DNA from 2 places in the Rhodococcus sp. LMD genome. Region 2 is predicted to be linked to the other one. Evidence: riboswitches for the same ligand, from Rfam matches in the RefSeq annotation. Region 2 holds a riboswitch; the other holds the start of a gene.
What was found. Region 2 has a riboswitch for thiamine pyrophosphate ahead of ACWPQI_RS20670 (3-oxoacyl-ACP reductase). Riboswitches for the same ligand answer to the same signal wherever they lie in the genome.
Positions count from the first base shown of each region.

Region 1: another riboswitch for thiamine pyrophosphate. It lies ahead of ACWPQI_RS08430 (TenA family protein); the one in region 2 lies ahead of ACWPQI_RS20670 (3-oxoacyl-ACP reductase).

Region 1 covers NZ_CM148557.1:1,797,963-1,802,845, reverse strand. Annotated here, with positions in the region: gene ACWPQI_RS08445 (sterol desaturase family protein) at 1-505, opposite strand, end outside; gene ACWPQI_RS08440 (FadR/GntR family transcriptional regulator) at 502-1,236, opposite strand; gene ACWPQI_RS08435 (carboxylesterase/lipase family protein) at 1,373-2,914, opposite strand; TPP riboswitch at 3,027-3,125, shown strand; gene ACWPQI_RS08430 (TenA family protein) at 3,118-3,837, shown strand; gene ACWPQI_RS08425 (ABC transporter substrate-binding protein) at 3,834-4,862, shown strand; gene ACWPQI_RS08420 (ABC transporter permease) at 4,843-4,883, shown strand, end outside.
Region 2 covers NZ_CM148557.1:4,538,449-4,543,331, reverse strand. Annotated here, with positions in the region: gene lipA (lipoyl synthase) at 1-738, shown strand, start outside; gene ACWPQI_RS20680 (DUF3263 domain-containing protein) at 743-1,033, shown strand; gene ACWPQI_RS20675 (GAF domain-containing protein) at 1,126-2,253, opposite strand; TPP riboswitch at 2,630-2,724, shown strand; TPP riboswitch at 2,925-3,017, shown strand; gene ACWPQI_RS20670 (3-oxoacyl-ACP reductase) at 3,072-3,836, shown strand; gene ACWPQI_RS20665 (LLM class flavin-dependent oxidoreductase) at 3,836-4,883, shown strand, end outside.

The DNA.
Region 1 (4,883 bases), 2.7 Mb from region 2:
GCCGCGAGCCGGGGCGGTAGTCCGTGTGGATGAGGTAGTGCATCCACTCGTAGGTCAGGCCCAGGACACCGAGCGTCACCAGGAATGTCAGTCCCAGTCCGGGCCGGGGGAAGACCAGCCACGCGACGAGGACGAGCACCGGCAGCAGCCACGCCAGGGTCTGCCAGGGGATGAAGACCAGCGGCACGTCGCGCGGATCGCTGTGGTGTTCGCGATGCTTGCGCGCCAGCAGCGAGTCGAGCGTCAGCCCACCGATCCGGCGCGGCCGCCAGTGCAGGATGCCGACGTGGATGACCCACTCCACCAGCGGGAACACCAGCAGGGCGACCAGCGGGACCAGCGCGTCGGTGACCTGCCAGTCGCCGACGAGTATCCGTGCGACGACCGCAGCAGCGAGCAACCCGCCGATCATCCACGGCGACGGGTGCCGCACGAACTCGACGGCGGCGTCCCGCAGGCCGATCGAGGCGCGACGGCCCCGTCCCTCGGTCCGATTCGTGCTCATGTCCGGTTCCTCGCCTCTCCGTGTTCGGCCTGGTCGATGGCGGTGGTCAGGGCCGACGTGCCCAGGTCGAGCAGTTCGCCGGCGGCGTGCTCGGCGCCGTCCTCGTCGCGCGCGACGATCGCGTCGGCGAGCCGTTCGTAGAGGTCGGCGCGCCCGACCTCGACGATCAGCACCCCGGCCATCGCGGTCATGGCCGGCTCGTACGCGTTGCGCAGGCTGTTGAAGATCAGCCGGAACGCGAGGGAGTCGGCGGCGTCGACGACGTGTTCCCAGAATTCGAGGGCGGCGACCTGCAGCGTGACGGGGTCGTCCCCCGCGGCGAGGCGTGCCACGGACTCGCGCAATCGGGGTTGCGTCTCGTCCGTCGCGCGGGTGGCCGCGAGGCGGGCGACCTGACGGCCGATGAGTTGCCTGGCTTCGAGGACGCTGCGGACGACACCCCAGTCGGGCCGACCGTCGCGCACGAGCAGCCGCGGCAGCAGTTCCGGCCCGGCCTGGGTGCGGAAATCGCGCACCGAGGTCGCCTCCCCCTGGCGCACCTCCACCAGCCCGGCGTGCGCGAGCCGAGAGAGGGCTTCTCGCACAGCGGGTCTCGACACTCCGAACGCCTCGGCGAGGTGGCGTTCGCTCGGCAGCGACGCCCCGGCGGCGAGGTCGCCGCCGAGCACCCGGGCGGCGATCTGGTCGTACACCTCGCCGGAGGCGGACTTGCGGGCGATCGGCTCGAACATCACGACCCGACCGTAAGCCCCCATCCGGACAGAGGTCAAGTGGTAAGACCAGTTCCCACCACCGTCGGGAGTGGCCGAATGTCACATCGCGTCGGTCAGACCGACGGAATGTCACATTCGGCCGCCCCCCGAGCGGTCAGCTGAAGCCCATCACCTGGTCGCCCCACACCTCGCGCAGTATCTTGTCGGGGTCCGGGACGAGGGTGTCGGTGTTGTCGATCAGGAGGGTCATGCGCTTGTCGGTGTCGTACGGCGCCCAGTGCCGGGATCCGTCCAGGGCGGCCGGCACGCCGTGGTGCGCGAAGGCCAGCCAGCGACGCTGGATCCGGCCCGAGATCGTCGTCGCAGCCTTGCGCCCGCCGAGCCAGAACGTGGGATCGCGATCGAGCGTCCCGAAATTGCCGAAGACGTAGGGCAGTTCGGTGGCATGGCCGGCACCGATCCGTGCCGCCTTGAGCATCGGGGTCGCATGGTCGAACCGGTACACCCACGTCGGCGAGTGGGCGCTGTGCGCGTCGGCGATCCACACCACCGGCATCCGGAACCCCGCGTCCCGCGAAAGAGCCATCGCCCCGGACGTTTTCGTGACATCCGGGTACGCGGAGATGATCTCCGCGATGCGGTCGGGCAGCAACTCCGGGTGGTCCTCGGCGAGGGCGTCGAGCATCGCCTGCACGGAGGCGTCGCTCACCGGCATCAACGGCGACTTCATGAAGCGGAAGATCGACGGCTCGTCCTTGTTGGAGCCGATGATCAGGGGGATCCGGTGCGCGAGCCCCTTCTGGAACGCCGCCACCGGATACTTCGGCACCAGGTCGCGATCGACCACGGGCGCCATCGCGAGCGTGCCGGGGAACTTCGTGGGGATCTCGCCGACGAGCACGTCCCCCGCATCGGTCAGCGCCTCGTGCGGCATGTCCCGCAGCGCCCACACCCGCGCCGGGGTGAGGTCGAGGATCTCGAGGTACCGCTCGGCGACCCGCGCAGCCCGCTCGGACCCGTACGCCGACGTCGCCGGCGGGCTCTGCGCGATGGCCCGGTGGAACAAACCCTCGGCGCGGGGCACGGTCATCAGTGTGGTCAGCGACCCGCCACCCGACGACTCGCCGAACACGGTGACCCGGTCGGGGTCGCCTCCGAACGCGGAGATGCAGTCGCGGACCCACTCGAGCGCGGCGATCTGATCGCGCAGCCCCACATTGGATTCGAAGGTGGTCCCGGCGGTCGAGAACGACGAGAAGTCGAGGAACCCGAGCGCGCCGAGCCGGTAGTTGACCGTCACCACGACGACGTCGCCGCGCTCGGCGAGCAACCGTCCGTCGTAGATCCGCTGACCCGAGTAACCGAGGACGTAGGCGCCGCCGTGGATCCACACCATCACCGGCCGGGGCTCCCCGTCCGGCTCCGGCGCCCAGATGTTCAACGAGAGGCAGTCCTCACCGATCGTCAGCCCCGGATCGATGGGGATCGGGTTGTTGCGTCCCTGCGGCGCGATGGGCCCGAAGCGCCGCGCGTCGAGCACGTCGGTCCACGGCTCCGGCGGTTCGGGGGCGCGGAACCGGAGGTCGCCGGACGCCGGCGCGGCGTACGGGACTCCCTTCCACGTGTAGACGGAGCCGTCGCGGTAGCCGCGTACGTCGCCGTACTTGCAGCCGACGATGAGCGTCTCGGCGTCCACGGTTCCTCCCGAACGAACGGTCTCGGGCCAAGGTACCAACAACAGACAGGTTGCATGCGGAGCCCGGTGGCCCGGGCGGCGGAGGCGGTCTGCGCCGAGTGCTATCGTCGGCTCCGTAGACACGGGGTGCTCCGCACATGCGCGGGGCTGAGATCACACCCGTCGAACCTGATCAGGTAATGCTGACGAAGGGATGTCCTGGCATGACCATGCCTGCCCGCGCGTCGGTCCCGGCAGGGACCGACCGCTTCACCGATCTGCTGTGGGACCGGACCAAGGTCCTGCGCGAGGCCATCGACGACCTCGAGTTCCTGCGCCGCCTCGGCGACGGGACGCTGCCGCTCGACGCGTTCCGCTTCTACATCGAGCAGGACGCCCTGTACCTCGCCGGGTACGCCAAGGCACTCGCCCTGCTCGCGGTGAAGGCCCCGGACCCGGGCACCGCCGCGTTCTGGGCGAACAGCGCGGCCACGGCCGCCACCGAGGAATCCGCCCTGCACCGGGGTCTGCTGACCGGTGGCGTCCTGCCGCCCGCCGAGGACACCCCCGCGCACTCGCCCGCTTGCCTCGGCTACGTCTCCTATCTCACCGCCACCGTCGCCACCGACCCGTATCCGGTGGGCGCCGCCGCGGTACTCCCCTGTTTCTGGATCTACGCCGAGGTCGGCCGCGACCTCGCCGTCCGCGCCGCCGACGTGCTCGCCGCGGATCCCGCCCACCCCTACGCCCAGTGGGTCACCACCTACGACGCGCCCGAGTTCCATGCCGCGGTCGCCGGCGCCCGTGACCTCGTCGACGCCGCGGCGGCAGCCGCCACCGACGCCGAGCGCGACGCCATGGCCGAGGCGTTCACCATCGCCACCCGCTACGAGCTGCTGTTCTGGGACACCGCGCTCAACACCCAGGAGTGGCCGGCCTCATGACCACGCTCCCCCGGCTGCGCCGCCGGTTCACCGTCCTGGCCGCCGTCACCGCCGCGCTGCTGCTCACCGCGTCCTGCGCCGGGAACGGCGACGAGTCCGGCGACACCATCCGATTCGCCCTGGACTGGACGCCGAACACCAACCACACCGGCCTGTACGTCGCCCAGCAGGAGGGCCTGTTCGCCGACGCCGGTCTCGACGTCGAGTTCCTGCCCTACAACAACACCACCCCGGACACCCTCGTCGACGCCGGCAACGCCGAGTTCGGCATCTCCACGCAGGCGCAGGCGACGTTCTCCCGGGCGGCCGGCTCGCGCACCGTCTCGGTGCTCGCGCCGCTGCAGCACTGGGCGACCGGCATCGCCGTCAAGGCGGACCGCGCCGACCTGACCCGGCCCGCGGACCTCGACTCCCGCACCTATGCGGGCTTCGGCGACCCGGGCGACGAGGAGACGCTCGCCCAGGTGATCCGCAACGACGGCGGGCGCGGCGACTTCACCTCGGTCACCCTCGGCACCTCCGCGTACGAGGCCGTGTACTCCGGCACCGCCGACTTCACCGTCTCCTACCTGGCATGGGAGGGCATCGAGGCCGAGCACCGCGGGCTGCCGATGCGCTACTTCCGCTACACCGACTACGGGTTCCCCGACGCCTACGCGATCGTGGTCGACGGCAACGAGGACTGGCTGGCCGAACACCCGGACCAGGCCCGGGCCTTCGTGCAGGCCGTCCAGCGGGGCTACGAGATCGCCGCGCAGGACCCCGACCGCGGCGCTCGCGCGCTGATCGAGGCGAACCCGGGGGCCTTCTCCGACGAGGACCTCGTCTACGAGAGCCAGCGGATGCTGTCGACCGACTACCTGCGCGACGAGAACGGCCGCGTCGGCACCCTCACCCTCGAGCGATGGACCGGGTACTCCCGGTTCCTGTTCGAGAAGGGCCTGCTCTCCGGTCCCGACGGCGCACCGTTGACCACCGAGCCGGACTGGTCGACCTACTTCACCGATGACTACCTCACCCCCTGACCCCACCCGCAATTCCTGGGC
Region 2 (4,883 bases):
TGCACGCGCCGCTGCGACTTCTGTCAGATCGACACCGGCAGACCCACCGACCTCGACCGGGACGAGCCCCGCCGCGTCGCCGAGTCCGTGCACGCGATGGGACTTCGGTACTCCACCATCACCGGGGTCGCCCGCGACGACCTGCCCGACGGCGGCGCCTGGCTCTACGCCGAAACCGTCCGGCAGATCCACGCCCTCAACCCCGGCACCGGCGTCGAGAACCTCGTCCCCGACTTCGGCGGAAAGCCCGACCTGCTGGCCGAGGTGTTCGACTCCCGGCCCGAGGTGCTCGCCCACAACCTCGAGACCGTGCCGCGGCTCTTCAAGCGGATCCGCCCCGCGTTTCGCTACGAACGCTCGCTCGGTGTGCTCGCCGCCGCCCGCGACTTCGGCCTGATCACCAAATCGAACCTGATCCTCGGTCTGGGCGAGACCCCACAGGAAGTGCATCAGGCGATGATCGACCTGCACGATGCCGGCTGCGACATCCTCACCATCACCCAGTATCTGCGTCCCTCGCCGCGGCACCACCCAGTCGAGCGGTGGGTCGCGCCGGAAGAATTCGTCGAGCACGCGAAGGCCGCCGAGGAGATCGGTTTCGCCGGCGTCCTGGCGGGGCCGCTCGTGCGTTCCTCCTACCGCGCCGGCCGCCTCTACGCCGACGCCATGGCCCACCACCGCCGTCCACTCGCGGCTGCTCTCAGCCGTCTCGCCGCAGCGCACCCGCCAGGAGAGTGACCACATGAGTTCCGCCGTCGAAGACGACCGCATCGTCGAGTTCGCCCGCCGCTGGCTGCCCTACGGGGGCGGAAGTCCCGGAGACCTTCTCGTCGAATTCGGTATGACCCCCGCGGGATATCTGACCCGGCTGGGTGAGATCCTCGACAGCCCCGCCGCCATACGGCTGCACCCCCGACTGCGCGCGGACCTGCGCAACTTCGTCGCTGCGCGCACCGTCGCCTCGCGCGCCGCCGAATCAGCGCCGACCCGGAGGGACGATGTTCCGAGAGAAGCCCGGTCCGCCCCGCTGTGAGTCCCGGGGAGCAGGGCGCGCGTGCCGCTCCTACCCGGATTCGTCGACGCGGAGACGGCGGGAGCTCCGAGCGAGATCTGCACAGGCGGATCTCACCTGACCACACGAACTTCGACACCGTCAGCGAACCGGTACGGCTGGGGCGTCAGCACGGGACCGAGGCTCTTACGCAGGCGGGAGACCTCGGCACGGACGGCAACGATGTGGTCCCGGTCGCCGAACAGGGCCTCGCTCAACGACGCGGCATCGATACCGGCCGACCGGGTACGTGCCAATACCCGCAGAATCTGCGCGTGCCGCGGTGACAGGGCGCGCGTCCATTCCGTCTCCCCCCGCACCGTCGCCCGCGGAGCCGCTCCCAGGTCGAGTTCGAGTTCGACGGCCGCCCGTTCCGCTCGGCGCCGCACCAGCCATGCGTCACCGAGCGGTTCGGGCACGCAGAGTCCGAGACCGGGCACGAGCAGCGGCCGGTCGCCGCCCGGCGGTGCCAGTCGTTCGGGAACGCCGATTCCGCTGGCTGCCACGACCCAGCCGTGACCGTCCACGACGACGGCAGGCCCACACGTCGCTGCGAGCACCGGTGCCGCATCGGCACGGAGCCTGTCGAGGTGGGCGGCATGCTCGCGCCAGAGCATCGACTCGGCCAATCGCACAGCCGTCTGCACGAGGGCCACGGTGGCCGGATGCACCGACATCGCGGACCCGCTGATGTCCAGTACCCCGAGTACCTCGCCGGAGCGTGGATCGTGGACCGGTGACCCCGTACACGACCAGCCGTAGTGGGACCGCGCGTAGTGTTCGGCCGAGAAGAGCTGCACCGGAGCGTCCTCGACCAGCGACGTGCCGACCGAATTGGTGCCCACCGACTTCTCCGACCACCGGGCGCCCTCCACGAATCCGAGGACGTCGGCTTCCCTCTGCACGTCGCGTGCACCCTCTCGCCACAACACCACCCCGTCCGAGTCTGCGACGACCACGATGAAGTTCGCGTCGCTCGCCACCTCGGTCAGGGTGCCGCGTAGCTCGGGCAGAACCGATCTCAGGGCACTTCGTGCACGGCGCGCCTCGAGTTCGGAAGTGTCCGCGAGTACGACGTCCTCACACCGGGCGGGACTGACACCGTCTGCCCGAAGACGCGACCACGACCGGGCGACGACGTCGCGCGGCGGCACCGGCGGCGTCCGACCGGACATCACCGCGTCGTGGACGTCGCTCAGCAATCGGGCGCGGCGCGACAAGTCTTCACCGGAACCGGAAGCGAGCAACCGTTGGCGCGCCGAACTGGCCTTACTCACGCCGTCCAGCCTACCGTCAGGAGTGTGAGCCACACCATGGCCCCTGCCGTCTGCGGCCGTCACGAATGCGGAATTCGTCGACGATCTCGCACACTCGCCGAGAAGTGGGTCGACCGGCACACTGCCTGAGCAAGATCGTTCCGCACGAACGCTTTCGGGCCCCACGCACGCCACCACAGGTCGACACACCCGCGGGAAGCGGACCGCACCGTGTACGGCGTGGCCCCGGCCGGCTCGCCACCGAACCCGTCCATCTCCCGCGGCCCCACCGAGCCGCCGAACGACGTCGACGCCTTATGATCCTCTCGACACGGGGTGCCCTGGAGGAGGGCTGAGATCACACTCGTCGAACCTGCTCTAGTTCGTACTAGCGAAGGGATGTCCGAACGACGATGTCTGCTTGTCCACCGCCGCGAGTGTTGTCCGTTGCCGGTTCGGATTCCGGAGGACAGGCAGCGCTTCTTCTGGACCATGTTCAGGCGACCCACTGCCGCCGGATCGTCCTCGTGCCGGGCGGGGATCCTTCGCAGCCTGCCGAGTTGTCCGATGTGACATCGAAGTTCGACGTGCAGGCACAGCCGGGGTAGTCTTGCGACGGACTCGACACGGGGTGCCGGAAACGGCTGAGAGACAGACCCGTCGAACCTGATCTCGATCATGCGAGCGAAGGGATGCCGAGCCGGCGCGGCCGTGTGGTCCGTCGCTGCGGTGAACCCCTTCCCACCGAAGGGAAAGAACAGACAATGCTCCTGCAGAACCAGACTGTCCTCGTCACCGGCGCCGGGCGCGGTCTCGGTCGCCACCTCGCGCAGGCGTTCGCCGACGAGGGCGCCGCCGTCGTGGTCAACTACCGCAACAGCAGCGACGCCGCCCACGCCCTCGCCGAGAAGATCGGCCCGGACCGTGCGATCGCCCTGCCCGCCGACGTGACCGACGCCGCGCAGGTAGACGTCCTGTTCACGCAGGCCCGGAAACAGTTCGGCCGGCCGGTCACCACCGTGGTCAACAACGCGCTGCCCGACTTCTCCTTCAACGGCGACGCGCGCCGCAGAGCCGACGAGATCGGCTACGGCGACTTCGCCGCTCAACTCGACGGCATCGTCGGCGGCGCTGTCAACACGATCCAGGCGGCCCTGCCCGGCATGCGCGAGGCCGGCGGCGGCACCGTCATCAACATCGGCACCAACCTGTTCCAGAACCCGGTGGTGCCGTATCACGACTACACCGCCGCCAAGGCGGCACTGCTGTCGCTGACCCGCACGTTCGCGGCAGACCTCGGGCCCGAAGGCATCCGCGTGAACATGGTCTCCGGCGGGCTGCTGCGCACCACCGACGCATCGGCAGCGACCCCCGAGGAAGTATTCGACCTGATCGCCGCCTCCACGCCCCTGCGGAAGGTCACCACCCCGGCGGACGTCGCCGCCGCCGTCCTGTTCTTCGCTTCCGACTGGTCGCGAGCAGTGACCGGCCAGAACCTGGTGGTCGACGGTGGACTGGTGATGAACTGATGCCGGAGCCCCGCACCCTCCATCTGAACGCCTTTCTCCACGGTGTCGGCCACCATTCGGCGGCCTGGCGGCATCCATCGTCCGCGGCGGAGCGAATCGGCGACATCGCCTACTACGAGGAACTCGCGCGGACCGCCGAACGCGGCTGCCTCGATGCGGTGTTCTTCGCCGACGGACACTGCGTGAACCCGGGCTACACGGCCGGGACCACGTGGTTTCTCGAACCCCTGACCGCGCTGTCCGCCATGGCGCGCAGGACGAATCGCATCGGGCTGGTCACCACGGTGTCCGCGAGCTTCCATACACCGTTCCATGCGGCGCGGATGCTCGCCTCGCTGGACCACATCAGCGGTGGACGGGCCGGGGTGAACATTGTGACCTCGATGTTCGACGCGGAGGCGCGCAACCACGGGTTCGACGCGCTGCCGGACCATGCTGAGCGTTACGGCCGCGCCGAGGAGTTCATCGAGGTGCTGACTGCGCTGTGGGACTCGTGGGACGAAGCCGGCATCCTCGTCGATCGCGCGGCCGGTCGATACCTCGACGCCGATGCCATCCGTCGGATCGACCATCGCGGTCAGCACTTCCGCGTCGACGGGCCGCTCACCGTGCCGCGTTGTCCGCAGGGGCGTCCGGTGCTGTTCCAAGCGGGCGCGTCGGAGACCGGACGCAACCTCGCAGCGCGGCACGCCGAAGCGGTGTACTCGGTGTCGTGGGATTCGGCCGCGGCGCTCGACTTCGCCACCGATCTGCGTGGCCGCGCTGCCGCCGCCGGACGAGATCCCGCGTCGATTGCGATATTGCCGGGCCTCGTCCCCTACGTCGGTCGCACCGAGGACGAGGCCCGGGCGAAGAAGGCGACCCTGGACGCGTTGCTCGACATCGACGCTGCGCTCGCCCAGCTCGGTGTCTTCACCGGTCAGGACTACACGGGCCACGATCTCGACGCGCCGGTGGACGACCTGCCGTCCCTCGATCAGTTCTCCGGCCCGCAGGGCCGCTACGCGACGGTACAACGGATCATCGAAACGCACCGGCCCACTCTGC